Regions from separate parts of the Solibacillus kalamii genome, predicted to be linked through region 2. Evidence: a T-box and tRNA genes for the amino acid it is inferred to sense, from the RefSeq annotation. Region 2 holds a T-box; the other holds one or more tRNA genes.

Region 1 (15,394 bases), on a different contig from region 2:
GAAATCATATCAACAAACTCATTTTCTGTAATGCGGCCTTTCGCAACACCTTCCGAATACAGTACAGAGAAACGGTCTTCGATAAACGGCCCGCCATTCGGGATTTTCGAGAAGTCATCTTTCCCTAATGTTTTCTTGCCGTTGAAGCTGAATGAACATTGGTCTGAACCAATCGTTTGCAGCTGCTTCGCTTTCAGTGCATTCCACAATACTTCCTGATGCTCTACCGGACGTAACGGTGGTGACCATACATATTTCGCGCCTTCAAAATTCGGCTTTTCCAATGCTGTCTGGTCAAGCACTAAATACGGCGGACAAGTTTCCCCTAACACGTTGTAACCTTTATTACGTGCCGAAATGATTTCATCGACCGCTTCTTTACACGTTACATGCACGACATATAACTGCGCTCCCGCTAAATTCGCCAGCTCAATCGCACGCTTCGTCGCTTCCCCTTCTACTTCAGGCGGACGAGTAAGCGCATGATAAATCGGCTCCGTCTGACCATTCGCTTTCGCTTCTTCTACTAGCTCATCGATAACCGATCCGTTTTCACAATGGACCATCACCGTTGCACCAAGCTTCTTCCCGACTTTAAACGCCTGGAATAACGTACGATCCGTCGCCTGGAACTCCTTCGCATAAGCAAGAAACACTTTGATCGAGCTGATCCCGCCTCTTTCCAATGCTTCCGGTAATTCCTGCAGGCGCTGCTCATTCAAATCACCGATCATTAAGTGGAAGCCATAGTCGATCACGGCCTTATCTTGTGCCTTGCCATGCCACGTATCAATCGCATCCATCAATGTTGGCGAGCCCGCACTAATACAGAAATCGATAATCGTCGTCGTTCCACCGTATGCCGCAGCAATCGTTCCTGATTGCCAGTCATCATCAGTTACCGTATTGTTGAACGGCATATCAAGATGGGTATGAGGGTCAATACCACCCGGGAATAAAAGCTTTCCTGTTGCATCAATAATTTCTGCTTCCGCATCTTCTATTTTTGCTGCAATTTGAGTGATGATCCCGTCCTCAATCAGCACATCCCCTTTAAACGTATCCGCAGCAGTAACAATTGTTCCCCCAGTAATAATCTTTTTCATATGAACCCTCCTAGTTTTCTAGTAATTTCTATTGAAAAAATGAAAAACCAAAGCGAAGATTAATTTCGATTCTAGTACTATTAACTTTTGAGAATATTTACTAGTTTTTAAGCATATAATTTAATATATAGTATTATATGTAACAATTAGTAACATAATATCTAATTAACGGAAAAAATTTAAATAAATATTTTCTGTTAATAAAACCCTTGTGAATCCTTTATAAATATAACTTTACTGAATATTTAGAATAAAATTAATATACAAAAGGTAATTTTTTCCGTAAATATTTTAGACAAAAGGTTAAAAGTTGTAAGGAAATATACTGTATTTATGTAAGTTTTTCTAACATAATGTATTGTTTTTGTCGGGTATTTAGTAGGAGGAAGCTTCGGTGAAGAGTTTTCTAATATGTTACGGAGTTGTTCTAATATATTTTTATTTGTTCTAATAAAGTTTGGATTTTCTAATATATCCTTCTCTTGTTCTAATATGTGTCCGCCATGTTCTAATATCTCCCCCAAATCTTCAAATATCCATTCTGTTTCTTCTAATATCCGCTGGCAATGTTCTAATAAACCTATTACTCGTTTACTCACCCGTCTAAAATAAGTACTTGTAGACACCTATACCGCCCAACTGTTCTAATAACCGGCCCACTTCTTCTAATAACCGCTCTCATTGTTCTAATAAAACTATAAAACCGCCTTCACCAAGCCCAAATCAGTATCCACACACCCCATCATCCCAACAAAATACCAGCCTAACCCCACTTCCGGAATTAGGCTGGTATTTGCATGTATTTTAGTTGTTGCTAGGGAAAGCGAATGTCGATGCTGTCGTTTCTTTTGTGTCTGGCCAGCGTTCCGATACCGTTTTCGTTTTCGTAAAGAATCGGGCCTGATCCGGACCAAACATATGCCCTTCACCAAAGCGCGAACCTTTAAAGCCGGCAAAGTTATGATAGCCGACAGGGATTGGAATCGGCACATTGACGCCGACCATGCCTACATCAATTTCCGTTGTAAACTTACGAGCTGCTGCACCATCATTCGTGAAGATCGTAACGCCATTCGCCAGATCCTGACCGTTAATGAAATCAATGGCCTCCGAAAGTGTACTCACGCGCACGACATTACGAGCCGGACCGAATACTTCCTCATCAAAAATCTCCATCTCCTTCGTAATATTATCCAGTAATGTCGGACCAACGAAGAAGCCTTCCGCGTTTTTCACGATATCCAGTTCACGGCCGTCGACTACAACCGTCGCACCTTGACGTTCCGCTAAATCGATCGCTTTTAAAATATTCTCTTTCGACTCTTTCGAAATGACCGGACCAAAATCCGTGCCTTCCTCTTTATAGCTGCCCACTTTTAAGTTGCTGATTTTCTCTTTCAAAATCGCCACAAGTCGATCAGCCGTCTCTTCACCAACCGGCATAATTGTAGAAATTGCCATGCAACGTTGGGAAGCCGCGCCATATGCAGCACCGATAAACGCATTCGCCACTTGCTCTAAATCCGCGTCCGGCATAACGACCATATTATTTTTCCCGCCGCCTAAAGCCGTAACGCGCTTACCGTATTTCGAACCCGTTTCGTAAATATATTTCGCAACAGGTGTCGAACCGACAAATGAGATCGCTTGAACAGTCGGGTTTTCCAACAGCTCATTTACCGCATCTTTACTGCCGTTTACAACTGTCCAGATTCCGTCCGGCAAACCTGCCTTTTTCCATAACTCACTGACAAACAGCGAAGTCATCGGCACCTTTTCGGATGCTTTTAAAATAACCGCGTTCCCAACAGCGACTGCCATCGATGTTTGCGCTAACGGCACCATAATCGGGAAGTTAAATGGCGAGATAGCCGCTACAACACCTAAAGGATACTTCGCAGAGTAGGCATTAATTTGCCCGCCCACATTTACCGAATATTCCCCTTTCACAAGATGAGGCGCACCGATTGCCAAGTCAACTGACTCCAGGGCACGTGTCACTTCACCGCGCGCATCCTCCAACGTTTTCCCGCTCTCCGTACAAATAATATCCAACAGCTGCTCCATATTTTCCGTCAGTAAAAATCGGAAACGCATCAACACTTCCGCACGCTTCGCAACAGATAGATCACGCCATGCCGGAAAAGCTGCTTTTGCTGCTGCAATGGCTTCACGTGTTTCTTCAGCTGTCGCAATCGGAACTTCGGCAATTACTTCGCCTGTCGTCGGGTTATAAACTTTCGAATAGTTGTTGCTCTTCCCTTCGACCAATTCACCATTGATAAAATGTGTTAACTTTTTTACCGAAACTGCTTCTGTCATTATGATGATCCCCCTTTATTTAATACTGTTTACTGCTTCAATCACTGTATTGGCAATCAGATCTTTTTCTTCCACTGAAATCGAAAGCGGTGGTGACAGCGTTAATATATTGTTGAAGTTCGCGACCGTTACACCGTTTTTCCCGATAATGACGCCCTTTTTCTTACAGTAGCCAATCACTGCATTCACGCGTTCAACATCAAGCGGTGCCTTCGTTTCTTTATTTTCCACAAGCTCAATACCAATCAATAATCCTTTTCCGCGAATATCACCTACGAATGGATGATCATTTAAATTTTCTTGCAATGTGCGCTTAAGTGATTCTCCAAGAACAACGGATTGCTCAAATAAATTTTCGCGTTCCATAATTTCAATGTTTTTCAATGCGACAGCACATGCAACCGGTGAACCGCCAAATGTATTAATATGACGGAAAAACTCATAGTCCCCGTTCGCGATAAATTGCTCGTAAATTTCACGGCGGATTGCAGTTGCTGATAATGGCATGTAGGCACTTGTTAAACCTTTTGCCATCGTCACAATATCCGGCTTAATGTCATAGTTTTGGAATCCGAACGCTGTACCTGTACGTCCGAAGCCACAGATTACTTCGTCAACGATTAAAAGCGCACCATGTTTCTCGCATACCTCTTTTACACCTTTCAAGTAATCTTCGTTCGGTATAATGACACCGCCACCTGTAATAATCGGCTCCATAATGACAGCGGCGATTGTTTCGGACATTTCCCAAGTCATTACTTGATCAATGTTTTTCACACTAGGCAATGTTGTAGCATCGCCGTTTTCCGCCTGTTCCGGATTCCGGTATTGATCAGGTGGTGCCACATGTAAAAAGCCGGGTGCAAGCGGCTCGTATTTATATTTGCGTTGCGCTTGGCCTGTTGCTGCTAAAGCGCCCATTGAACTCCCATGATAAGCACGGTAGCGGGAAATAATTTTATAACGGGTCGTATCACCTTTTTGCTGATGATATTGTCTTGCCACTTTAAACGCAACTTCATTTGCTTCCGATCCGCTGTTCGAATAGAAGACAACATATTCGTCACCAAGCAGTTCACTGATTTTCTGGCTCAGCAAAATTGCAGGGGTGTGCCCATTCGTCAGCGGTGTATAAGAATTTTTAAGCATTTGCTCGTAAGCTGTGTCGGCAATTTCCTTACGACCATAACCAATATTTGTACACCAAAGCCCTGCCATTGCATCCAAATATTTATTGCCATCGATATCTGTCAGCCAAGCCCCTTCCGCTCGTTCAACGATAAATGTTGCTTCTGGGTTATACGGCTTCATCGAGTGCCATACATGTTTTTCGTCATTTGCTTTCCAGTTATACTCTACATATTGGCTCATGCATTTCCCTCCTACATTCCTAAACTCTATTTCTATTTTCGCTTATTGGAAGATTAAGGGCATTATACATAGTGTCAAATGGATGTTTGCCTTGATTTCACATTTAGCACATGAGGATATCCTGATCAGGCAAGGGGGTTGATTTCCATTCCGGGTCGGACGCTTTCCGCGGGCACGAGGCCAACACGATGTTGGTCACAAATGCGTTGCCACAGGACGTGGCGTTCTTAGCTTTTGTTCCTATTCCTAGTCTCAGGCGTCAGTGCTCCTGCCGCTACGCTTTCGTCGCAAAATAAATTTCGCTGTTCCCGCTGGAAGCTTGCTTGTAGCGAAAAACGCCAGCCGTCAGCTAGTGTTTTAGCAGTGCGAAAGGTGAAACCGTCAGCACGAACACTCACCTCCCCTCCATTTCAATCAACGCATTTGATATTTAATTGCATCATCTTCAATCATGGCATCTATACCTTCACACCCTCATAATAGTTATGCTTCGTCATGAGCAGCATGATTTCCAGGCAGAGCCGGTTTTCGTACTTCATAAAATCACTGCCGATGATCTGTTCCACTTTTTCCAGGCGGTGATAAAGAGTTTGGCGGACGATAAACAGTTTTTCGGCAGTTTCCTTTTTTAGTCCGTTACACTGAAAATAAACATCGAGTGTTTGAATTAAATTCGCGTTGTGCTTGCTGTCATACTGGCTGAGTTTTTCGATTTTTTCCATTGCCGCCTGCATAAGACTGCTGTTGTTTTGCAGAACTTTCACCATATGGTACAACACCAGTTCATCATAAAAATACGAAAGCTCTGTATGTTTCATCCGGATCTGCAAGGTTTCCTGCGCTGTTTGATAGCTTTCTTTCAATTCATTGTAATGCGTAACATATTTCCCAACAGCAATAAGCATGTCCTGTTTACTTTGATGAATCATCTCATTCATTACTCGGTTCATCCGCTCTTTATACGTAGCTCCCTGCGCCAAATCGTTGATGATAAAAATTAAATATTGGGACTGCTCGACAATAAATGTGTAAAACCCTTCTTTCTGCAGTGCCTGGCGAAGATTGATTTTATAATTCGTTAAATCCTTTATTGCATTCTTTCTTCTAAGCTGATGAATCATGACCATCCAACCATTGTGCTTCAGTTTTTGATCGATCTCTTCGATAAAATAAAGCAATTCATCATCGCTGTTTTCACCTTCGAGCCATTTCTCAAAAAACTTCCGGTTTTCGCTTTCCAATTTTTCTTCAATATATAAATCTCTTAAAATAAACTGAGACAGCGTAACTACAGTTCGGTCCAAAATAAGTAAATCCAATTCCGTCATTTCTCTTTTTTCGGAGTATATATAGACCGTCCCGTACAACTGATCAAATAAATTCACTTCAATCTTTGCTTTATGTTTACTACCTAAAAGATTGATATACTTTTCGCAATTTTCAATCTTTTTATTCGGGATTGCGAGACTTGTTCCTTTGTTCACATCAAAATAAATATCCACGTTTAAATACTTTTGCATATACTGCAAAATCTTCACTTTGTCGTTCACTTTTAAAACATAGTTGTTGATCTTCTGGGAATAATCTTCGAGCTGCCTTAAAATATCGTACTGCTGATGAATGATCGCTGTATGCAAATCTTGCGTAATGCCGACAAACGGGACAATTTCCTGAAAAACGATGAGCGGAAAATCCAGTTGATCTGCCAGTTTAATGACACTTTCCGGAATCGTTTGAATGTACATACCTAATTCAATACATAGCCCGGCTACATCTAATTCATTAAGTTGCTTTACAAAGTTCAGAAAGCCTTGTTCATTATCTTTTAAAATGACGCCCGTTGTCAGAATGAGCTCATTTCCTTTTATCAGCTGCTTCACATCGGTAACTTCCAATATATGAATCCATTTGATCGCATGGTTTAAGCCGGTTTGACCTGCGACGACCTTCGCCGATTCAAAGTATTTTCGATTTAGAACTTCTTTTACGGTTAACATAAGCAGCCCCCTATCATTAACAATTCGTCCATACAATTATTGTATCATTTTACATTAAGTATATATTAATTTGTTATATGCTAGTGCTAATGTTTATATATTATTGAATTTAAGGGGGAATTTTATGTTAAAAACAAACCGCGAACGACTTCAAAACACTATTGATTTATTTAGCCAATTTGGGGCAACAGAAAATAATGGTGTCACACGTTTAAGCCTATCTCCCGAAGATATTCTCGCCCGCAACAAGTTCAAGGAAATTTGTGAACAGCTTGGCATGACGGTAACGGTTGATGATATGGGCACTATGTACGCAACACTGCCATCCAACTCCGATAACTTGCCGATTGTCATCGGCTCACATTTAGATTCCGTCATAAAGGGAGGACGCTTTGATGGGGTGCTTGGTGTTTTAACTGCACTGGAAGCTGTCCAAACAATTATTGATGAAGAACTCGAACTAAATCACCCTATAACAATAGTAAACTTCACAAACGAAGAAGGTGCACGTTTTGAACCGTCCTTAATGGCTTCAGGTGTTCTTTCAGGAAAATTCGATAAGGAAAAGATGTTCGCTTCGACGGATCGTAAAGGGGTAACATTTGAACAAGCCTTGAAAGAAAGCGGCTATGAAGGCGATGTCGCAAACCGTCTAACCGAAGCGCATGCCTATTTGGAGCTTCATATTGAGCAAGGTCCGGTTTTGGAACATTATAAAAAAGAAATCGGAGTCGTAGAAGGCGTTCTTGGCATGGTATGCTATGACATTACATTAACCGGTGAATCGAACCATGCGGGCACTACCCCTATTTCCATGCGTAAAGACAGTATGTTTGCCGCGATGCAGATCATTTCCATCCTGCAAAATAAACTAAAACAGCTTCCTGAAGATCTTGTTTATACAATCGGACGTATCAATGCCTACCCGAATATTCATACGGTCATCCCGAGTAACGTAACTTTCTCGTTGGAGTCCCGCCACCAAGACCCTGCAGTCATCCAGCAAGTGGAACAAATTATTTTTGACCTTCCTAAAGAAATCGAAAACTGCGAGCTGAGCTACCAAAAACTATGGAGCCGGGATACGGTCTATTTCGCACCGGAAGTTGTCCATGCTGTAGCAGCAAGTACAGATGAACTGGGCTATTCACGCCATCATATGTTCAGCGGTGCGGGCCACGATGCTCAATTTATCGCAGGATATATTCCTTCTACAATGATTTTTGTTCCAAGTGCGAAAGGCTATAGTCACCGGGAAGATGAATATACTTCCTACGAAGAATGTTCAAAGGGTGCCGATGTCCTTGTTAATGCAATATTGAAAGTAGCCGAATCTTCGGTTTCACCCGTTAAGTCTGCTAGTGTAAAGTAAGGGTTTTTATGATGAAATCAATAGGTTTGCCCTCCTCTTCTTATTAGGTGAACATACTATATGGTATCTAGTAGAAGGAGGTGGGATGATGAGACGTCCTGCAATGGGGTTCTGCTTCCCTGGTTACCGTTACTGCGGACCTGGCTGCAGCGGACCTGGTGCACCAACGAATGCAGTCGATAATTGCTGTCTGCACCACGATGCTTGTTATGCAAGTGGCTACGATAAAAGATATTGTGACGCAATTTTTCAACAATGTTTAAATCAATACAAAAACCCCTCAACGAAAATGGGGAGGGACGCAAATTTATTTTCCAGAGCGATTCGGCTAAAGAATTTTCTAATATAGTCCTTATAAACTTGGACAAAACGAAACACCTCAATTTTCTCTGGGAGAAAATTGAGGTGTTTCTGCTTACCCTAGAATTGATTTCCGTTCCGGGGACGCTTTCCAGGGGCGTGGCGTGAGGCCAACACGATGTTGGTCACAAAAGCGTTGCCACAGGACGTGGCGCTCTTAGCTTTTGTTCCTAAGTCTCAGGCGTCACGCTATTTCCCTAGGAGTCGCCCCTGCACTCCAATCAATTCATAAAGTTTAAGTTTCAAAATACCGGTTTTATCATATTTTTCACTTATAAATTAATCGATTTTCTGCCCTGTAATTTCTTCTAATTTACCGTTTTCTTTAATTTTTGCTAGACCTTCATTTAAACGGTTCAGTAACTCAGTGTTGCCCTTTTTTACCATGAAGCCGTAATATTCTTTTTCAAACTGATCCGATTCAATCGCTTTTAGTCCTGAATCCGGATTGTTCTTTAAGTACTCGATGACAACCGCATTATCGCCAAATGCCGCTGCTGTTGCACCATTGATTACTTCCTGGAATGCTATCGGCTGGTTTTCATACGCTAAAATTTTTGAACTTGATTTTCCTTGCAAGTTTTGTGCTGCAATATGCCCTGTTGTATTAATTTGAACAGAAACTTTTTGATCTTTCAACTCATCCAATGTTTTGATTGGTGAATCCTCTTTCACAACAATCATTAATGATGCTTCATAATACGGATCTGTGAAATCATACGTCTCTTTACGCTCATCTGTAATGGTAATGCCTGATGCACCTAAGTCCAGTTCGCCGTTCGTAATTTGCTGGAATACCGGCTCCCAACCGACATTTCGGAATTCAACTTCTGAACCGATTTCTTCACCGATTGCATTCATAATATCTACATCGATTCCAACAATTTCACCTTTATCATTCATCGATTCAAATGGGGCAAATGTTGCTTCCGTTCCTACTAACAGCTTTTTAACGCCACCTTCTCCGGATGTTGCGCTTCCTGATGTTTCATCATCCGCTGTACCGCATGCGGCTAAAATGATTGTTAATGCCATTAGCAGCATTGTTATGAAAAACTTCTTTGTTTTGAACATTATAAAACCCCCTCTAATTTTGTTAAGATTATACATTTTTTAGTAGTGCCACACAATATGTAATTCTAAATCTTCTGATAGTTTAGGCGATAAAAATTTGCCCAATAATTTATGCTACTAAAATATCTACTACTCATATAGTGTTGATTTCCATTTCGGGTCGGACGCTTTCCGCGGGCACGAGGCCAACACGATGTTGGTCACAAAAGCGTTGCCACAGGACGTGGCGCTCTCAGCTTTTGTTCCTAGTCTCTCGCTCGGTGCTCCTGCCGCTTCGCTTTCGTCGCAAAATAAATTTTGCTATTCCCGATGGAAGCTTGCTTGTAGCGAAAGGCGCTAGCCGTCAGCTAATGTTTTAGCAGTGCGAAAGGTGAAACCGTCAGCACGAACACTCGCCTTCCCTACATTCCAATCAACGCTTTTTATATATTTGTGCATTCTTCTAAACTTAGTAAGACGCAATATAAAAAACTACCTTCTACTACTCAACATAATAGAAGATAGTTTACCTACATTTATAGTACTTTTCCTAAAAAGGCTTTTGTACGTTCGTTTTGCGGGTTGCCGAATACTTCATCCGGGTGCCCTTGCTCTACGATATAGCCGCCATCCATAAACAGTACACGGTCGCCTACTTCACGTGCGAAGCCCATTTCATGTGTTACGACAACCATTGTCATCCCTTCTTTTGCAAGGTTTTTCATTACTTCCAAAACCTCTTTTACCATTTCCGGGTCAAGGGCTGATGTTGGTTCGTCAAACAGCATCACTTTCGGCTTCATTGCCAATGCGCGGGCAATCGCTACACGCTGCTGCTGACCGCCTGATAACTGCTGTGGGTAGTTATAGGCTTTTTCACGCAAACCGACCTTATCCAATAGCTCCAGTGCCAGTGTTTCGGCATCGGCTTTGTTCAGTTGACGAATTTGCATCGGTGCCATCGTAATATTATCGATGACCGACATATGCGGGAATAAGTTGAACTGTTGGAATACCATCCCTACTTCTGTACGGATCTCGTTAATATTTGTTTTCGGATCATTAATTTTAGTACCCTCAATATAGATTGCACCATCCGTTACTTCCTCCAGCAAATTCATGCAGCGAAGAAACGTTGATTTCCCAGAACCGGATGGCCCGATGACACAAACTACTTCCTTTTCACGTACTTCATAATCGATTCCTTTTAACACTTCGAGCTTGCCAAAATGCTTGTGTAAGTTTTCTACTTTAATCATTTACGCGCGCTCCTTTTTCTTACGTGGGTTGTAATTAATATCAACTCGTTTTTCGATAAATGCAATAAGCTTCGTTACAGCATACGTCAATACAAGGTATAGGAACGCTGCGAATAAATAAGGCTCCCAGAAACGCTGATACGTTCCGGCTACTACTTTACTTACATATAAAATCTCGGCCCCGGCGATTACCGTTACAAGTGAAGAATCCTTTAACAATGCGATAAATTCATTCCCTAATGGTGGAATCATACGACGAAACGCCTGCGGTAAAATAACTTTGCGCATCGCCTGGCCCTGTGTTAACCCTAATGACCTTGCAGCTTCCATTTGCCCTTTGTCGATCGACTGGATCCCTGCACGGAAAATTTCTGCATTGTACGCGGCACTGTTTAAAATCAGACCGACAATACCCGATACCCACCAACCTTGCGATGTTCCAAAAATAGTTGGAATAACAGCTAAGTGAATTAATAATAATTGTACGAGCATTGGCGTACCACGGAATACGTCGACATAAATTTTAGCCGGCCAGTAAATCCATTTTTTTGTTGAAACCTGGCCTAATCCTAAAACTAGACCGAATATGATACCACCAATATAACCACATGCTGTTAAAACAATAGTCGCCCAAAGTCCTTTTGCATATAGTTCACGGTAGTTCCAGATTATATCCCAACGGAAAAAATCAAAAAAGTCCATCTGAAACCCTCCAATAAATTAAAATATAGCTTATTCGATTTCCGTACCTGTTATTTCAGCTAACTTGCCATTGTCTTTAATTTTTTGAAGACCTTCATTTAAAATATCCAATAGCTCTTTGTTGCCCTTTTTCACCATAAAGCCGAAGTAGTCTTTCTCAAATGAGTTATCTTCCACTGCTTTTAAGCCAGAATCAGGATTGTTTTCAAGGTAATCTAAAATAACTGCATTATCACCGATTGCGGCATCTGCTGCACCTGTCAGCACTTCCGTTAACGCAACAGAGAAGTTTTCATATGCTAAAATTTTTGAGCTTGCAACGCCTTGCAATTCCTGTGCTGCGATGTGGCCTGTTGTATTAATCTGTACTGCAATTTTTTTGTCTTTAATATCTTCCAGCGATGCCACTGTCGAGCCTTCTTTTGTCACGATCAGTAAAGTTGCTTCATAGTAAGGATCTGTAAAGTCATATGATTCTTTACGCTCATCTGTAATTGTAATAGCCGCTGCACCCATATCCACTTCGCCAGTTGTTACTTGGCTCATCATTGAGTCCCAGCCTACATTTTTCACTTCTGTTTCAATACCCATCTCTTCGCCGATCGCTGCTAAAATCTCTGAATCTAAGCCGACAACATTTCCTTTATCATCTAAGTATTCAAATGGTGCATATGTAGCTTCCGTACCTGCAACAATTTTCTTATATTCTTTATCCCCTGTAGATGTAGATTCGTCCGCTCCACATGCTGTTAAAATCATTGAAGCTGCAGCTAATGGTGCTGCCCATTTAAATAGTTTTCTAGTACTCATTATGAATATCCTCCTGGATGTAGTAGTTTTTTTGTTAATAACATGTTCAATTATATTAATTCCGCAATTAATATACAACATTTAATTTTTAAAAAATTGATTATTATTGCAGTATGATGAATTATTATAACAAAATTAACGGTAAAATGGCATATAATTAAATATTTATTCATTATATTACTATTTCGTTATTGTGTTTCCTCCTCCAAAAAGACTCTAACTCCATTACATATATTCCCTGTTATTTAAAATATATGTCAATTAGATAGGTAATTTTTTTCCAAAACAAAAAAGACTGCACAAGAGGTGAGCCTCTCATACAGCCTTGGAGTATTAATTAGTCAGAGAACGAATGAAGGATAAAAAGAACCGGTACAGTGATTCCTTCTATCCTACTAAAACTTCATTCTCCATTGCAAAAAAATCTCAGATGATTTTTGCAATTGATATTGAAACGTATATTAAAACAGTAAAATGGTGCCCCCTAAAGGACATGATAATATGGTCTATCTAACTAGTTTTGTGAAAACACAACATTTAATAATGTACTAATTTTTCACATATAATTCAAGTATAAATTGTGATTTTTAATAAAGAATTTTATTTTTTATAGGAAGAGCGTTTAAATTAGATTGGTTTAGGAAACTTATAGTGTAGCGTCAAAAATAAACTGTAGAAAAATGGAAGAGAAAGATTATTTTAACTCTATATAGATCAGTAATAATCTTTAAAAAGAAAGCGCCCTCGGAGGGAATCGAACCCCCAGCCTCAGAACCGGAATCTGAAGTGTTATCCATTACACCACGAGGACATATAAATAAGAATATGTGCAACTTTTTTCATTATACAGATGGAACCCCTTATTTTCAACTGTAAAATTCAGAGTTTATATTTGACCATAACTGACTAATACGTGTATGATATGTTTACAGCTGAAATATTTGTCATTTTCAGCAAAAGTAATCGAATATAAGCTTTAACAAAGGGAGGATTTTTCAATGAACTTAATTCCTACAGTTATTGAACAAACAAACCGCGGCGAGCGTGCATATGACATTTATTCACGTTTACTTAAAGACCGCATCATTTTATTAGGTAGTGGGATTGACGACAATGTTGCGAACTCAATCGTAGCACAGCTATTATTTTTAGAAGCAGAAGATCCAGATAAAGATATCTACCTATATATCAACTCACCAGGTGGCTCTATCACTTCAGGTATGGCGATCTACGATACAATGAACTTCATCAAACCTGATGTATCAACAATCTGTATCGGTATGGCTGCATCAATGGGTGCATTCCTGCTTTCTGCTGGTGCAAAAGGCAAACGTGTTTCTTTACCAAACGCAGAAGTAATGATTCACCAACCACTTGGCGGTGCACAAGGTCAAGCAACAGAAATCGAAATCGCTGCAAAACGTATTTTACACCTACGTGAAAAACTAAACCGCATCATGGCTGAAAACAGTGGCCAAGATTACGAAACGTTAGCACGCGACACAGATCGTGACAACTTCATGTCTGCAGAGCAAGCATTGGAATACGGTCTTATCGATAAAATTTATGAGCGTAACCAATTAAAATAATCGATTCATTCAAGCATACAAGATTCATCTTGTATGCTTTTTTGTATTTTAAAAAATAAGCACAGCCGTTCATGTAAACTGAACTGGCTGTGCTTTTGTCTTAATCCGCTTTTTCAATAAGTAGTTGTAATGCGTTGATTGCTTTTTCTTCGTCATGGCCGTCTGCCCATAATGTGACAACCGTGCCTTTTGCAACGGCAAGGCTCATAATGCCCATGATCGACTTCGCATTCACTTTTTTCGTATCCTTTTGTAAATAGACATCTGCTTTATAACGATTTGCCTCTTGGACGAACAAAGCCGCCTGTCTTGCTTGTAAGCCCGATTTTAACTTTACTTCTACTTGTTTTTCAATCATCTTGAAATACTCCCTTTCACAACCGTTCATCGCTTCTATGTTTATCTTAACGAAATTGTCCGAAAAGAACAACAATTGGAAACATCTTTTATGAAATCGTTACCAATTTTTTTATTACGCCATGACGTATGTGCTCCATACGCGCAAGTGGATTTATATATTCTCTCCACGACGGAGCGCATCCGCGATTTCATCGATTTTGCGCAGACGATGATTGACACCTGATTTACTGACAACGCCAGTTGAAACCATTTCACCGAGCTCTTTTAATGTCACGTCCTGATATTCTACACGAAGACGTGCAATTTCCCGCAGTTTTTCCGGCAGCTGATCAAGCCCTACCGCATTATCGATATAGCGGATATTTTCCACTTGCCTCAATGCCGCGCCAATTGTTTTATTTAAGTTGGCCGTTTCACAGTTTACAATACGGTTTACACTGTTCCGCATATCTCTAATAATCCGAACATCTTCAAACTTCAGCATCGCCTGAACAGCACCGACTAAATTCATAAAATCCGAAATCTTTTCAGCTTCTTTTAAATACGTGACAAAGCCTTTTTTCCGTTCAATTGTTTTCGCATTTAGATCATAGCGGTTCATGAGCTCTGCCAACGCTTCCCCGTGCTCCTTATATAAAGAATAGATCTCCAAATGGTAGGAAGAGGTTTCCGGATTGTTTACCGAGCCTCCTGCCAAAAAGGCTCCACGTAAATAGGCACGGCGTTCATTTTCTTTCGGTATGATTGATTTGGCGATTGTATGATTAAACTCAAATGAATTTGAGACAATTTCTAAATCCGCAAGAATTTCCCGCGCACCTTCCCGTACACGGCATATATACACATTGTTCTTTTTAAGACGCATCTTCTTTCGAACAAGCAACTCTACATTATATGGATAAAGCTTTTTTACAATTGTATAAAGCCGACGTGCGATTGCCGCATTTTCTGTTTGTACGTCTAAGCTTAATTGGCGATTCGCAAAACTTAACGAACCGTTCATCCGTATAAGAGCAGAAACTTCTGCCTTTAAACTACTATCACCTGCTTCTACTTGCGTCAGTTCTTTCTTTGTTTCAGATGCAAATGACAT
Region 2 (15,394 bases):
GAATGTTATAAAAAAATAGACAAAGCTGTAAACGAAAGATTTTCATCGTTTACAGCTTTTTTTATTTCTTATTAATTTCGTATTGTGCGCCATCAATTGTAAAATGCTTTTGCTCTGTCGCGCCTGATATGACGACCTTTTTTATGCCGTAGCCATGTTCGAGCATATAATCCCAGGCGACTCCTTCACCGATCGGCTTGACAAATATAAGCTTCACTTCATCAAGCAGAATAATCGAGTATTCTACATTCTCTTCCTCATTGACCTTTTTTAAAATTGTCGCACCACATAGTTGGGCAATTTGCTCCACTGCATCAAAATTCGGTACAACAAAATGGACAGCCTGAAGCGTTAAATTCCCTAACGGATGTTGCGCTATAATACCGCGGTCCGTCAGTTCTTTGCGTCGAAGTGTATCCGCTTCATCCCATTGAATGAAAAAAGGGAATTCAATTTTCGATTTCGGGTGACCAATATAAAGCAGTTGCCAGCTTACTTCAGAGCCGTCTTCCCGTTTTCGGGAATAACGTACCGGTCCAACTACTTCCAAACCTGCTTGCGCAAATAGCTTCGCATCATGTTCAATTGTCGTTGTACGAACAGCAAAACGCGTCAATCCATCACGTCGGCGATTTTCTTTATAGCTCGCATGTAAAGAATACTTCTTATTTGCCGCTTCCTGAAACTTTTCTTCATTTTCAATGCCGATCAATTCAATATAAGCCAAATCAAAGTAGCTTAGTGTATTATATGTACCCCACGCTTCATGGCTTCCTCCCGGCACAACATGAAGCCCTTCTTCTTGTAGTTTTAACAATGTCTGTTCTGGATATGGAACAAAATGGACGAGATGATCGAACTGGTACATGCTTCAACCTCTTTTCAGTTTAAAATAGATTAAATATTCTAAATTATAACATATATAGACAATCGAAAATGAGCAAACTCCATTTAAGAAATGACACTGATTAATGTAGTTGCAGCGTTCTTTTTCCCATCAACTTTAACAGTCTCCCCTGATTTATGAATAATATAGTGAGGCTCCATCGCACCATATAAAGATTTGGAACTATTTGCGACCATATAATCCGCTTTTGCCGTTTCCATTCTTGCAGAAGCTCGTTCCAACAAATACGTTTCATCATCCGTTGCTTCCAGTTTAAAACCGATTAATGTTGTTTCAGGAGCCCATTTTTTAATTTGCGCCAATATTTTCGGCGCTTTTTTAAAATGGATAATCGGTGGTTCATCCGATGGCATTTTCCCTTTTTCCGTCAGCTCATGGCCCTGCTGATCGAACACTTTGTCAATAAGCCAGTCTGAGCCGGCCACCGCCATAATGATATAGTCAATTTCCTCGGACTCAAGAATTGTTTTAAGCTTTTCTCCTAAGTCCTCAATTCCTTCAAATTTAATAAGCTGCATCTTATTTTGATGTTCCGGCAGCTGTGTAAATACACCGTGCATATATATGACACTCGCACCTTTTTCAAGTGCGGCCTCTGCTAAATAGCACCCCATCGTTCCTTTTGATAAGTTTGTATGGCCGCGGACATTATCCCATTTTTCAAATGTCCCGCCACTCGTTATTAATACTTTTTTTCCTGTCAGCATTGTAGTTTCCCCTTTTAGTGTTCTTCGTTTTCCAGCCACTGTTTTAATATTTCCACAAATTTTTGCGATGCCGGTGACAGCTTCTGCTTTGTCGATAAACCGAGGATACGGTAACTTTCCTGTACTAGAGGCAGTGCCTTTACAGTATCCGGCAGCATCGAAATCGCCATTTCAGGCAGTATGCTAATACCTAGATTATGTTCTACCATTGATACGATGGCTTTTTCGTCATAAAGTTCAAAACGTATATTCGGAAATACACCATATTTCTCAAATGTTGTCATAACATCATTTGTTCCTTTATAGGAAGGCATTATAATCGGGGTATCTTCAATTTCAAATAAATCGATCTCTGCTCTATCATATAGCGGACTATGCGACGAGACAATACATAACAGCGGGTCGCGTTTTAAAGGCATAAATTCGAACTGTTTGGAGCTTGTCCGATTTAAAAATCCGCAGTCGACTTCCCCCTGTAATAGCCACTGTTCAATCTCATAATAATCCCCTTCGCGCAATTCAATACGAATACCCGGAAACTGCGAATCCATAATATGAATGATGTTCGGCATCCAATGTGTAGAAATCGTCGATATTAGGCCAATTCGAACTGTCCCTTGGCTTACACCTATAATATTGGATGCGGTCTGCTGCAGATGCTCCTCTGCCAACAATACTTTGCGCATTTCATAGAGCATTTTCATACCGTCTTCAGTCAGCGTTACACCTGTACGATTTCGGTGAATTAAATTAAATCCAAATTCCTTTTCCAAACTTGAAACCGCATGACTTACCGCTGATTGCGTCAAGCCCAAAATAGAGGCCGCTTTAGTAAAGCTATGTACTTCCGCCACTTTATTTAAAATTTCGTATTTTACTAAACTCATTATAATTCACTCCACTAATAAATTTTAAACATGAATTATTTTCATATCAATCATTATAAACATTCGTTTTACTAATCACAACATCGTGTTTATACTGTTTTATAACAGATCGGATTTGTAGATGATATAACATTTTCAATCTATTATTCTTATAGTTAAATTTGGCGTATAATACATATTTTTACTGGTTATTTAAAACTTACTTTTTAGAAATGTGGTGACATCTTTGAGTTTACAAGGAAAAGCAAATATTTTAATGGTGATTGTTACAATGTTTTGGGGGCTATCGTATACATTCATGGTCATGGGCCTGGAGAGTTTGGAAGCTTTTAATGTTGTGGCACTTCGATGCTTAATCGCATTTATCATTGCAGGGCTAATCTTTTTACCGAAGATGTTGCGTGTGAATATTAAAACGATTTTATATGCATCGATACAAGGCTTTTTATTGTTCACGATATTTGCCTTATCCCTTTTAGGATTGAAAACGACTTCAGCAGGTAACGCAGGCTTTATATTAAGTCTAACGGTTGTATTAGTACCAATCATGACAAGCTTCATTGAAAAACGGCTTCCTTCGCGAGCAGTGAGCTTTGCCGTTGTTGCTACGATGATTGGAATTACGGTTCTGACATTGAAAGAATCTCTGACGTTCCAGACAGGAGATTTATTAGTTGCGATTGCAGCAGTTTGCTATTCAATCTATTTAATATTAAACAGCAAATTCACTAAAAATGTTGAATCTATTTCTTATGGTGTCTATCAGTTAGGTATTGCCGGTTTGTTTGGCGCAGTGTTCACAGTGATGTTCGAATCTCCAATGTTCCCTTCCAATTCTTCAAGTTGGATTGCTGTACTTGGATTAGGTATTATCTGTACGGCGTTTTGTTTTATTGCTCAAGCTGTTGTACAACAATATACTTCTCCCACACATACCGGGTTAATCTTTTCACTTGAACCGATTTTCGCAGCTCTTTTCGCCATGATTTTCCTGGGCGAGGGATTGACTGCACAACTTGTGATTGGTGGCGCATTTATTTTAATCGGCAATACTGTTGCTCAGTTAGAACAATTTATAGCAATGAAAAAAATTCCGGCACCTAATCACTCTGAAACTACGTTATAATAGGTAGAGACATCGCATCGAGCGTGCAATGTCTCTTTTTTTATAGATTAATGATAGAATTAACTCTATTATTGTTCTATTTTTATGTAAAGTTTAATATAATGTAAAATGCAACAATTTTTCTGATAGTTCTAAAAACATAATCAGTTTTCATAATAACAATCTGACGTTATTATTATTAGTAGCAATACTGCGACATTAGTATTTAAAAGTTGTATTAAAGGAAGTGTTACAATGATTGGACGTAATGACCCATGTCTATGCGGTAGTGGAAAAAAATACAAAAAATGTTGTGAAGGAAAAAATCAAGTAACTTCACAAAACGTTTTCCAAGATGAAATTGAAAACGTATTACAAACTTTCTATAGTAATTATCCAGAACGAAAAGATATCCGTGAATTTATGGAATTGGTTCGTACATGGGCACCGAAACTAGAAAAAAAATTACACAAGGAATTAGTGGAAGCTGTTGCTTTGGACGAATACTTCTTCCATCAACGACCTGATATTTGGCAAAACTTCTTAGCTAAAACAGCTAAGAAAGCACTTCGCCCATCTATGATCGAATTATTGAAATCATGGGAACAGCCGATTTTCTTCATCGGAACTGTCGAAGATGTGCAAGACGATTACTTTACAGCTATCTCTGCTTTAACTGGCACAACATATCATATTCAGCGAGAAAGCCACAAATCAATCCCTCTAGGAATGCGTGTGTTCGCCTTTTTATTACCGGATGGTTCAAACAAGGAAAACCACGTATTAGCTGTCTCTACACTAATCTTCTTCCATAAAGAGCATGCGATTTCGTTTGAACAGTTTACAGAAGCGTACAAAACAAGTCGTTTACCTGTTGAGCAATTCACAAAAGAAAACCATTTATTATTATGGGAAGGTTTAGTCGAAAACGGCTATGAAGGGGAAGAATTTACACCATTCGAGCAGGAAGTAGTGGAACAGTTAAAAGCATTCATGGCTGAAAAAGCAATTAATAACGAGAGCTTCGTAGCGTTGGTTGAAGATTACTTAATCGAAAAGCAGCCTACAGCACGTAAAGCGGGAGCGATAGCAGCCGGTGCAGTACGATTTGGTCAGGAGAACGATTTATTTGATCAAAAATTCACTGTAAAAGAAATTGGCGAAAGCTTCAGTGTTTCCCCATCTTCTTTAAATAAATATTATCAGGAATTAAATGCTTTCTATAATGAAAAGCAACTTGTTAATAGTTAAACACAAAACAGAAAAGCTACTTTCGAGACGTCGAAAGTAGCTTTTTATTATGCTTTTTTTCACAACAAATTCACAAAAAAACAACTTGTAATATAGTAGTTATGCGCTACTCATTACAAGTTGTCTCTCCCTTTTCGATAAAAAAGGATAAAAAAATAAAGAAATTTTTCAACGGTAACCACTCCGCTGAAGTATTTACCTATTAATAATAAATCTGTACCAGAGATTTATACTAGGTAAATAAGAAATACTTAATTATTATATCAAAAAAACATTAATATTCAATAGTATGAATAATGTTTTAAAATTATTATTTTTCGGAAACTTTCATTATCTCTTTTCCAAGAAACTGAAGCTGTTCCCCTACTGTACAAGATTCAATGCAGAAACGGTGTGCACCATGTTTACCTCGTTCTTTGCGAAGGTCCTGAATGACTAGACAATCAGCACAGTACATATCCATTAATTCATCAATATCTTTCATAACATCTACTTTATTCAAGTCATGTACCTCCCAATAATTTGTTTTACTATTGTACGCTATTTTTTTATTTTCTCCAACTTACATGTATTTGTTATACTTAAACGAACAGAACATAAAAGGAGCGAAATTATGCTAGAAGTCTATATAGATGGTGCCAGTGCCGGCAATCCAGGTCCTAGCGGGATTGGAATATTTATAAAAGGTGAAGGTCAGCATGTAAAAATCAGTGAACCAATCGGTAATACGAACAATCATCAGGCTGAATTTACTGCGCTTTTACGTGGTTTGGAAGAAGCGTTGAAAATCGGTTCGTCCTTTGTTTCCATGCGCTCCGATTCAAAAATTGTTGTAAGCTCAATCGACAAAGCTTATGTGAAAAATGAGGACTTCAAACCTTATTTAGAGCAGGCCCTCTCTTTAATCGAACAATTTGACCTATTTTTCATAAAATGGATTCCAGAAAAAGAAAACAAAGCAGCAGATGTTCTTGCACGTGAGGCCATATTGAAAAATAGTTAGGGCTCTTCCATGAAGCAATCGGATTAGCGGTAAAATTTTTAAGCAAACATTCATTTACAACAAATCAATATTCAAAAATCCCTAAAACTAATTGTGGCAAAAAACGATTCATCTATTCCAGTAAAGGAACGATGAATCGTTTTTATTATTGTTCAATTTTGTGTTTTTGACGATTAAGTAACAGCATATAAAGCGCAAATACGACAATGATGATGGATGCCGCAATGTAATATACAAATTCATAGCCAAGTTTCACCGCTACCATCCCCAATAAATATGACCCGACAGCAATCCCTATGTCAAACAGCGTAAAATAAGTGGCCGTTGCATAACCGCTGCGTTGGATCGATGTTGACTGGATACACAGTGACTGGAAACTTGTTGTTAACGTACCGTACCCTGCACCGATAAAGATTGCCGATAATAAGAACGGTATTTCCTGATCTGCATTGCCTAGAATAATCAGCCCTAATGCAAAAATAAAGAAGGACGGAATGATAACAAATTTTGCGCCTATTGTATCATAGATTCTTCCTGTAAATGGACGAACCGAAATCATTGCAACTGCAAATACTGCAAAGAAATAACTGGCAACACTCAGTAAGTCTTTCTGCTCGGCATACAGAGATAGAAACGACAGAACACTCGCATAAGAAAACGCGATCAAGCTAGCTAATGCGGCAAGTGGCAATGCACTTCGTTCAAATAAATCATTAAATGAAAATTTAAAGCTGCGGTCTGTTACTACTGGTTTTGGCAAGTCCTTCGTTTGAATAGTTAGTGCCAGTAAACCGCCAATTGCCACCAATACAGACAATACGATAAATAGCATATCAAATCCTGAATATTGAATAATGAGCAACCCAATAAAAGGACCGAATACGACAGCTAAGTTCGTAGACATTGCAAAATAGCCCAATCCTGCTCCTTTACGTCTTTTCGGAATAATATCGGCTGCTAAAGAGCCCGATGCAGTCGTTGCAATACTAAACCATATCCCTTGGAAAAAACGAAGTGCAAGCAAAAGCAGAAAAGGTTTAAAAAATAAGTACAATACTGTGCATGCAAAGTAAAGTACAAGACTTAAAATCAGCAATCGCTTCTTGCCAAAGAGATCTAGCAGTTTTCCGCTGAACGGACGAACGATAATCGCTGAAATTAAAAATACCGTAACAAGGAGTCCGGAATCGTCATCCGATTTCCCTAACTCACCAATAGCATATAATGGCAATGTTGTGATTAATCCGTAAAACACAAGGAATATCGACATATTTGTAAAGAATAGACTAATAAATCGTTTCGTGAAAATTTTATTTGTTTGTTCTTGAAGCTCCATTTATTCTAACCTTCCATCTTTTTTAGTAAGTGAATTAGGAGCACCTGTTCTTCCTCAGACAGATTATCAGTCATTTTTTGCTCGAACGAAACGACGGATGCTTCTATTTGAGGAAATTTTTCAATTGCTTTGGTCGTTAAATCAATCATTTTTTCACGTTTATCCGCTCCATGAACTCTCTCCACCCATCCAAGCGTCTCCAGACGAGTGACTGTTCGCGTAACAGTTGGCGCTTCTACATCAAGGTATTTCCATATAGCTGTAAGTGTCATTGGTCCGTTTTGATGCAATAAAAAAAGAACCGTCCATTGTGAGCTGAATAGTCCATGCTGTTTTAAAACATCATTTAACTGATTTACTAAATAACGATTTTGCTGAAAAAATATATGAAATAACGGATTCATCGCAATCACTCCTTATTTACCTAACTAAATAATTTACTTTCCCATTCTACGCTTCCTAAAAACCTAAGTAAAGCAAATGAGATAAAAATGGCAAAAAAGAAGCATTTAAACTATGTTGCTAGCCTAAATGCTGTCCTTTATTTTCTGCTGTGCTCACGAATATTCAACAATGCACCAATTGCACCGGAAAATCCGCAATCCTCTAAGAAAATAGGTTTATGTTTTTTTAATATAGTATAATGTTCAATTACCTTTACAAGCTGTTCATTGTCGATCAGCGTTGATCCTATATATACGATATGCTCTGTCTCATGCTGTACGGCAAGCTGAATACTTAACGTGGAAATCACTTCACCGATGAGACCCTGTGTTGTTGCCAGTACATTATTTTGTTCAAATTCACGTTGATCGGTAATCCCGACCTTCCCGAAATTACTGGCTGTTAAATTCCCGTCAATCGGTGTATCCATTCCTTGATAAATATCTTTTACGAGTAAATCAATGCCTTCCCGCTTTCCTTTGAAAGCGTTTGCTTTTATCTCATCAAAATCTGAAATTCCGGTCATAATCGTTGATAGTCCAATCAGGGTACCTCCGCCTACTCCAGTACCGCCAACCCTGGCATGAGTATTGCCATCCATATAGTGAATCGATGTACCCGTACCGATATTTGTAATGATACTTTGATCTATTGTGTGGCCTTCTTTCTCCAGCAAATAGCGCACACCTTTTAAAGTTGCTTCAAATTCTACAATATATTCAATCGACTTCATCGTCTTTAAAACGTCCAGCAATTGCTCTGTGCGTCCTCCAGTTAAGCCGATTTCTTCCACTTGAGGATGATTTTCCAACCATTCTTTTACTAAATGCATTTCGTTAGATGGAAAGACCGTTAATTTAAGCTCCTGACGTTCATCTAAATAGGCAAGCTTCGTTAACGTACCCCCTGTATCAATTCCGATCCATGCTGACATAAATTAATCTCCTTTATTATCCCACGAGTGATTCGTACCCCCCTATCATAACGTAATAGGAGTCGGCATTAAAGAAAAAATTCTCCTAAAAATGGAGAATTTATTATACTTGTATTATATTTTCCTCGATTAATGCCCGTTTATAAAACTCGGAAACAAACATATGCTCATACTTATTAAGTAAACGTAAAACCCTTGCTTCGTATGTATTTGTAGGTTCATCATCCAAATTAAATCTTGCAATAATCTCTTCTTTTTTCAATAAATTTACTAATGTCATCACTTCTGTTTTTGGTATAGTTACTTGATGTAATTTCAATATTTTTGACATTGAACGTAATGCCGTTCGGGAAATTAAAATTTTACCGGACATATTTTCGGAAATCTGCTGCAACAGCTGCTTTGCCTGCACATTCGGTTTAATCGAAACTTTTTCCACTGTTGTCATTTCCCCGTCTTCTCCTTGACGTTCAACCATTTGAACAGTAAAAGGAAGCTCATCACGGAAAGTTTCCATTGATTGAATCGTTATTCCGTTATCTTCGATTTTGCAATTTGTCGCAGAAATAACAAGCTCATATGTCGTTTCCAGCATTTTGAAATTTGTCAGTAATAAAATAAAATCATTCGTCTGCTGCTGTTCAATGATTTTATCTCCATCCACTTTAACAAAAATTGAGAGCAGACTTGCCGCATCAGCTAAAGCACGGTGCTGTGTTTCGTTTTCCAATCCAAGCTGTGCCATTAACCCGCCTAATGAAGGCTGCTCTTTTAAACCGTTTGCAATCATATATTTTTGCTGAAAATCGATCATTGGATATAAGCAATCATTTTTTATGTAATTGCGTGACAGCTCTTCTTCTAATACTTTCCGATCAAATTCACCAAATGTTAAAAATACATAATCCTGCTTACACCAACGTTTAAATTTAGTAAAAGCTTCTTTAAAAGAAGGTGCATCAACTAGCTGCTCTGTAGTAATACCAGTTAACTTTTGAATATGCGCGTTCAGCTTTTTGAATTTATAAGGCTGAATAAGTTGTGTAAACGTCTCTGTTGTACCATCTGGCAACCATTTAACCGCACCAATTTCAATAATATACTGCTTACCGCGTATAAGGGCGGCTTCTATATCTATACTTATATATGTTTTCGTTCGTTCCAAATTTTTCACCTACACCGAATATATCTATATTTAATAGGTAATGAGTATCCCTATTAAAGATTAACCTCTTTTATTGTATATGAAAATTTGGGATATGACACGATAATGTTCGTTTATTCCATACAATTCGTGTTAAAAGGCTCGAAAAAATGTGATTTTCTTATAAATACTTATCATTGCCATTAACTAATCTTAAAATTTATTTTAACAAACTATCAATGAACCTGGTTTTTAGTTTTCCCCAATCTTTCACAATGACGCTATACATAATGGTATGACGAATTGTTCCTTCTTTTCGTATCATATGATTGCGTAAAACGCCTTCTTTTACTGCGCCAATGCGTTCAATGGCTTTTTGTGAACGGTAATTTTCGTGCCCTGTTTTAATTTGAATACGATTTAAATTAAGTACTTCAAAACAGTATTGGAATAATAAAAACTTGCAATTTGTATTAATCGCTGAACGCCAAACAGTCGGGTTATACCAAGTAGCCCCTATTTCCAGCCGTTTATGGGGAAATGAAATATCAAGAAAAGATGTACAGCCTACAATGTTATCCGTTTTTTTCTCGATCACCGCAAACATATACGAAATGCCTTTTTCTCTTTCTTTAATCGCATTTACGATATAGTTCTCAACTGCTTCCTGCGTAAGCAATGTTACCGACATATGCTCCCAAATCCGCTCGTCATTCGCAACATTTGCAATAGCTTCAATATCGCTCATTTGGACCGGTCTTAATTTGACGATGTCGTTTTCTACTATTATTTCTTCCATATATTTCTCCTTTTCACTTTTTCAAATCTCGGTGATTTTAAATAATTGTTCGTCATAATCAAACATTGCATTTTTCATTACTGTACTTTTAAAAAGTTCGGTTACTCTATAAGCAGCCTGCTCAATAGCTGTAGTGCCTACTAATGTAGGATAACTACCCATTAATTGAGTCACAAAATCGTTCTCTAATGTATGATAGGCTTTAAATTGATGAAGCTTTTTTTGTTCGTTTAATATTTGAGCTGTTAACGTCAACTCCCGCAATACTTCAAGCATCTTCATCGCATATATTAAATTCCCGCGTCGAACTTCAATACGCAATTTTCTCAAATGATAGGCAAATTCAAATGTAATATTGAACTTTTTCATATAAGGCTGATCTAGCTTTAAGAAATTTTCATTTTCTTCAATCATTTTTGACTGAACTCCACCATTACGGTCAAATATAAGTTTCCATAAAGGTGATTTTACATTCAGATGAGTGGTCGATAATACAGATATATTCATTTCTAGTCCATTTTCAAAGAAAGGTATAAGTAAAAAAATTTCATCGCTGAACTTTCCTTCCTTTATATAATAGGCACCCATCCTTTGAAGCTCAGCTTTAATGAAATCTTTTGCCAAACCTACCTGTTCTGTCGTTGCTATCATTAAATCAATATCAGAGTATTGATCACTGTAGCCAATAGTTCCAGAGCCTAACTGGATAATTCCTTCCACATCCTGGATTCCTTTGATCTTAGACACTACATTTCGAAAATAATTTTCTCTTTCGCTCTTTGTATACATTTAGCATGACTCCTGTATTCACTATCGAATGGATTGCAGTTGAGATAGGTTGCGCACAAATACCGAGAACTTTTCTTCTTCTTCAATAACCGGGTGGTGGTTACTTTCTGTAAATGTCGTCAATGTCGCATTCGCCAGTAAATCCGCCGCTTCCACTGCAAATTCATATGGACATTGCGCATCGTATAAACCGCCGTATATATAAGCTCTTGTTTTCACAGTCGGTAATTGTGGTCGCAAATCGAAGTTGGGCAACTCTTTATATGAAAAATAATCCAGTCTTTTCGAAACTGTTTTTCCGCTGTTCGGACGACTTATCATGTTGTCATAGTTTTGTTCTTTATATAACGACATAAGCGCCCATTCTTTAGAACCCGCTCTTCTTTGTTCGACCGTTGAAGATGGATCTCGAAGCATCGCTAAAATCTCAAGAATTCTTTTATTGTTCAGATTTTCCTTGCAGTAAATACTTGCGGGATGATGCATATATTCTGCAGAAGCACAAAGGCCGCCAGCTACGAGAAATTCTACACTTTCCGGATGCAAAATAGCATAGTTTAATGCCAGCATCCCGCCTGTTGAATGCCCGGCAAATCCCCATATGTCATAACCTAATGCTAAACGTATTGCCTCCAGATCCTCTACGCTATCCTGCATGCCATAATTAAAAACAGACACATCATCCGTTGATTTTCCACAGCCACGTAAGTTCACTAAATACACTTTATAGTACGGGACAAACATTTCCGCAAAGCGATTCCCGTTTTCGTTAAATTCACTGTATAAATGCGTTACACAGACCGGGTTCCCTTCGCCTTTTGTAAAAACTTCAAAAATTCCACGCTTCGTTTCAATTAGCTGCTGTTCCCACATAGTCCCACCCCTTATTTTTCTAATATTCTAATAAATTTTCGCATAGTTGGTCTGGGTATACAATGAGTATTTAATATTTTTATCTTTATATTTAAACATCGATTAAATACTATTGAGGACTTTTAAATCGTTCAAAGAAAATTTAATTCTTACATACTTTCCGGTGATTTTATTCCCAGTAACTTCAAACCATTCTTTAAAACGGTTGCTACTGCAAAACATAACTGTAAACGACTTTTCTGCTGTTCATCTTCCACTAAAATCTTTGTATTTGCATAATATTTATTGAACAGCCGCGCTAATTGCAATACATACTTCGCAATTAAGGAAGGATCTACTTGTTCGAAACTATCTGTAATTGCTTGAGGATATTGTTGCAGCAGCTTAATAACCTCCCAAGCTGAATCCTCCAATTCCTTCCCTGTTACTTCATTACTTGCTGTAAACTTTGCTTTTTCTAAAATGGAATGGATACGGGCGTGCGTATATTGTACATAAGGACCTGTTTCACCTTCGAAATTCAACATTTGAGGTAATGAAAATTCAATATCGTTTAAGCGGAAGTTTTTTAAATCATTAAATATTATCGCGCCAATCCCTACTTGCTCAGCAACATTCTGTTTATTATTTAACGTCGGATTTTTTTCCTCTATATTTCTCGACGCTGTTTCCACTGCTTCTTTTAATACATCCTTCAATAAAATGACTCTGCCTTTACGTGTGGACATCTTTTTCCCATCTTTCAACATCATTCCAAATGGTACATGTTTCAGATTTCCCGACCATGGATAGCCCATTTTTGAGATAACTTGAAATACTTGTTTGAAATGCAGTGTTTGCTCATTCCCTACCACATAGAAAACTTGGGATGGTTCATATTGCGCCTGTCTATAAAAAGCTGCGGCTAAATCACGGGTAGCATATAATGTTGCACCATCCTGTTTTGTTATTAAACAAGGTGGCATATCTCCAAGCTCAACAACATTCGCACCATCCGACTCTGTGAGTAATTGCTTCTTTTTTAATTCATCAACAACAGACTGCATTTTTTCATTATAAAAAGCTTCCCCTTCATACGAATCAAACTGAATATGAAGCTGCTCGTAGATTTGCTTAAATTCTTGTAAGGAGGCACTTTTAAACCAGGTCCATAATGCCATTGCCTGCGGGTCATTATCTTCGAGCGCTTTAAATGCCGATCTTGCTTCCTCATTTAAGGATTCATTTGTTTCTGCCTCATCATGGAACTTCACGTATAGCTTCAAAAGTTCTTCAATAGGTGATTGTTGAACACGTTCTTTTTCTCCCCACAATTGGAATGCCACAAGCAATTTACCGAATTGGGTACCCCAGTCGCCAAGATGATTTACCCGAATGACATTGTATCCGTTCTTTTCTGCAATATTTGCAAGAGCATTTCCAATGACCGTAGAACGAAGATGCCCCATTGAGAATGGCTTTGCAATATTCGGTGATGAAAAATCAATCACGATATTCTTCTGCTGTATTTCTTGTTGTCCATATGATTCGTGAGCGATCATAATTTTGGCAATGACTTCTCTTGTCACCTGTAACTTATTTAAAAATAAATTTATATAGCCTCCAACAACTTGAACTTCCTGAATAAAATCACTTTTAATATTGTCGCCTATTTCCAGAGCGATAACGTTTGGGGCTTTCTTTAATGATTTAGCAAGCGTAAAGCATGGGAAAGCTATATCCCCTAAATGCTGATACTTTGGCTTTTCTAATAGCTGTTCAATTTCGGTATTTGTTATTATTTTCTGCGGCACAGCATCTTGAATAATTGATGCAATTTTTTTATACATATTATCTCCTCCCAATATAAAAAGCCCCCGTCTCAAAAATAGAGACGAGAGCTTTGAATTCCCGTGGTACCACTCTAGTTGCCACACAAATTGTGACCACTTTCCATTAATAACGAGGTGACTCCCCGGCAGGTCCTACTTATGTTCAGACTGCTTCTCCAAAGTGCGCTTCATTTACATATTTTGCACCAGGCTCTCACCAATCCCCAGCTCGCTTACCAAAACAATTGTAAATTACTTTCTTTTTCATTGAATTTAAATTTACTGAATTATATCCATTAAGGATAATCAATGTCAATATAAATTGTATGTAAATTTAATTACTAAATAACCGTTGTTATTAGATAATCTGAGGTGGATATTAATTAGTCAATAGCGACTATATTTTAGAAAATTACCGGAAATATAGCCAGTATGCTAAGTTTTCCCGTTACTAATGGGGCTTTCAAATACCTGAAATTGCCTTTATTAGAACAATTGATACGTTTATTAGAAGATGCTTATGACAAATTAGAACAACTGGACGCTTTATTCGACAATCTTGACCACTTATTTGAACAACTGACAAATATATTAGAAAATAAGTTTTTTATTAGAAGCTTTTAAAATATATTAGAACAATCCACAAGTTTATTAGAAAATAAATACACGATAAGCGGAAAGCATAAAAAAACTACTGAAATCATCGTCTCAGTAGTTTTAGTTCAGTAAGCCTTTAGCAGCGGCATAACTTATATTTATTCATTTCCCTTAGTTTCAGGGATGCTTGAGAAAAATTTGCGTCCAATATAAGTTTGGACAATTAAGAATAACCCTCCGACTGCCCAGTACAGTGGGAGTGCAGCCATCGAAGACAATGAAATAATGACAATCATAATCGGCGATACGTAAATCATCAGTTTCATTTGATTCTTCTGAGCTTCTGGTACGGTTTGAAGCGAGACTTTCGCTTGTACAAAATAAACGACACCTGCGATTGCAGTCATCCAAATATCTGTAGAGCCAAGGTCAAACCATAGGAATGAATGTGTTTTAATTTCAGCTGAATATAAAATCGCATAGTACAAGCCCATAATAATCGGCATTTGTATAAGCGCTGGCAGGCAGCCCATATTTAACGGATTAATATTATGTTCTTTGTAGAGCGACATCATTTCCTGCTGAACTGTCATTCTTTCTTCCGGAGTTTTTGCTGCTTTTAAACGTGTCTGGATATCCTCCATTTGCGGGCGGACAAAATCCATTTTCACTTTCATTGTAGCTTGACTGCGGTAAGTTTTAAGCATAAACGGCATTAGTACGAGACGAATAATTAAAATAATAGCAATAATAGCCAAACCATAGCTGCCGTTAAATAATTCACCAAATGTGTTTAGTGTCCAATCC

The links. A T-box is a leader RNA that pairs with one kind of tRNA and senses whether it is charged. The one in region 2 lies ahead of argS (arginine--tRNA ligase), so its partner is inferred to be a tRNA-Arg.
Region 1: it has a tRNA-Arg gene. The T-box ahead of argS (arginine--tRNA ligase) is inferred to sense a tRNA for this amino acid. The anticodon was not compared.

What each region holds. Positions count from the first base shown of each region.
Region 1 is NZ_NHNT01000013.1:21,083-36,476, forward strand. Features, by position in the region: gene hydA (dihydropyrimidinase) at 1-1,106, opposite strand, end outside; gene CBM15_RS19390 (hypothetical protein) at 1,352-1,732, opposite strand; gene CBM15_RS16070 (CoA-acylating methylmalonate-semialdehyde dehydrogenase) at 1,911-3,428, opposite strand; gene CBM15_RS16075 (aspartate aminotransferase family protein) at 3,444-4,799, opposite strand; gene CBM15_RS16080 (PucR family transcriptional regulator) at 5,258-6,796, opposite strand; gene CBM15_RS16085 (Zn-dependent hydrolase) at 6,921-8,168, shown strand; gene CBM15_RS16090 (phospholipase A2 family protein) at 8,257-8,517, shown strand; gene CBM15_RS16095 (basic amino acid ABC transporter substrate-binding protein) at 8,808-9,602, opposite strand; gene CBM15_RS16100 (amino acid ABC transporter ATP-binding protein) at 10,118-10,840, opposite strand; gene CBM15_RS16105 (amino acid ABC transporter permease) at 10,841-11,542, opposite strand; gene CBM15_RS16110 (basic amino acid ABC transporter substrate-binding protein) at 11,573-12,352, opposite strand; tRNA gene CBM15_RS16115 (tRNA-Arg) at 13,092-13,163, opposite strand; gene clpP (ATP-dependent Clp endopeptidase proteolytic subunit ClpP) at 13,351-13,941, shown strand; gene CBM15_RS16125 (HPr family phosphocarrier protein) at 14,042-14,299, opposite strand; gene whiA (DNA-binding protein WhiA) at 14,453-15,394, opposite strand.
Region 2 is NZ_NHNT01000010.1:91,173-106,566, forward strand. Features, by position in the region: gene CBM15_RS14080 (cold-shock protein) at 1-19, shown strand, start outside; gene CBM15_RS14085 (VOC family protein) at 62-868, opposite strand; gene CBM15_RS14090 (phosphopantothenoylcysteine decarboxylase domain-containing protein) at 952-1,614, opposite strand; gene CBM15_RS14095 (LysR family transcriptional regulator) at 1,629-2,501, opposite strand; gene CBM15_RS14100 (DMT family transporter) at 2,719-3,627, shown strand; gene CBM15_RS14105 (YecA family protein) at 3,862-4,857, shown strand; gene CBM15_RS14110 (zinc-finger domain-containing protein) at 5,168-5,359, opposite strand; gene CBM15_RS14115 (reverse transcriptase-like protein) at 5,471-5,860, shown strand; gene CBM15_RS14120 (MFS transporter) at 6,006-7,196, opposite strand; gene CBM15_RS14125 (MarR family winged helix-turn-helix transcriptional regulator) at 7,202-7,600, opposite strand; gene coaW (type II pantothenate kinase) at 7,738-8,574, opposite strand; gene CBM15_RS14135 (3'-5' exonuclease) at 8,678-9,739, opposite strand; gene CBM15_RS14140 (GNAT family N-acetyltransferase) at 9,939-10,517, opposite strand; gene CBM15_RS14145 (aminoglycoside 6-adenylyltransferase) at 10,539-11,306, opposite strand; gene CBM15_RS14150 (alpha/beta fold hydrolase) at 11,328-12,179, opposite strand; gene argS (arginine--tRNA ligase) at 12,329-14,008, opposite strand; T-box leader at 14,046-14,267, opposite strand; gene yidC (membrane protein insertase YidC) at 14,746-15,394, opposite strand, start outside.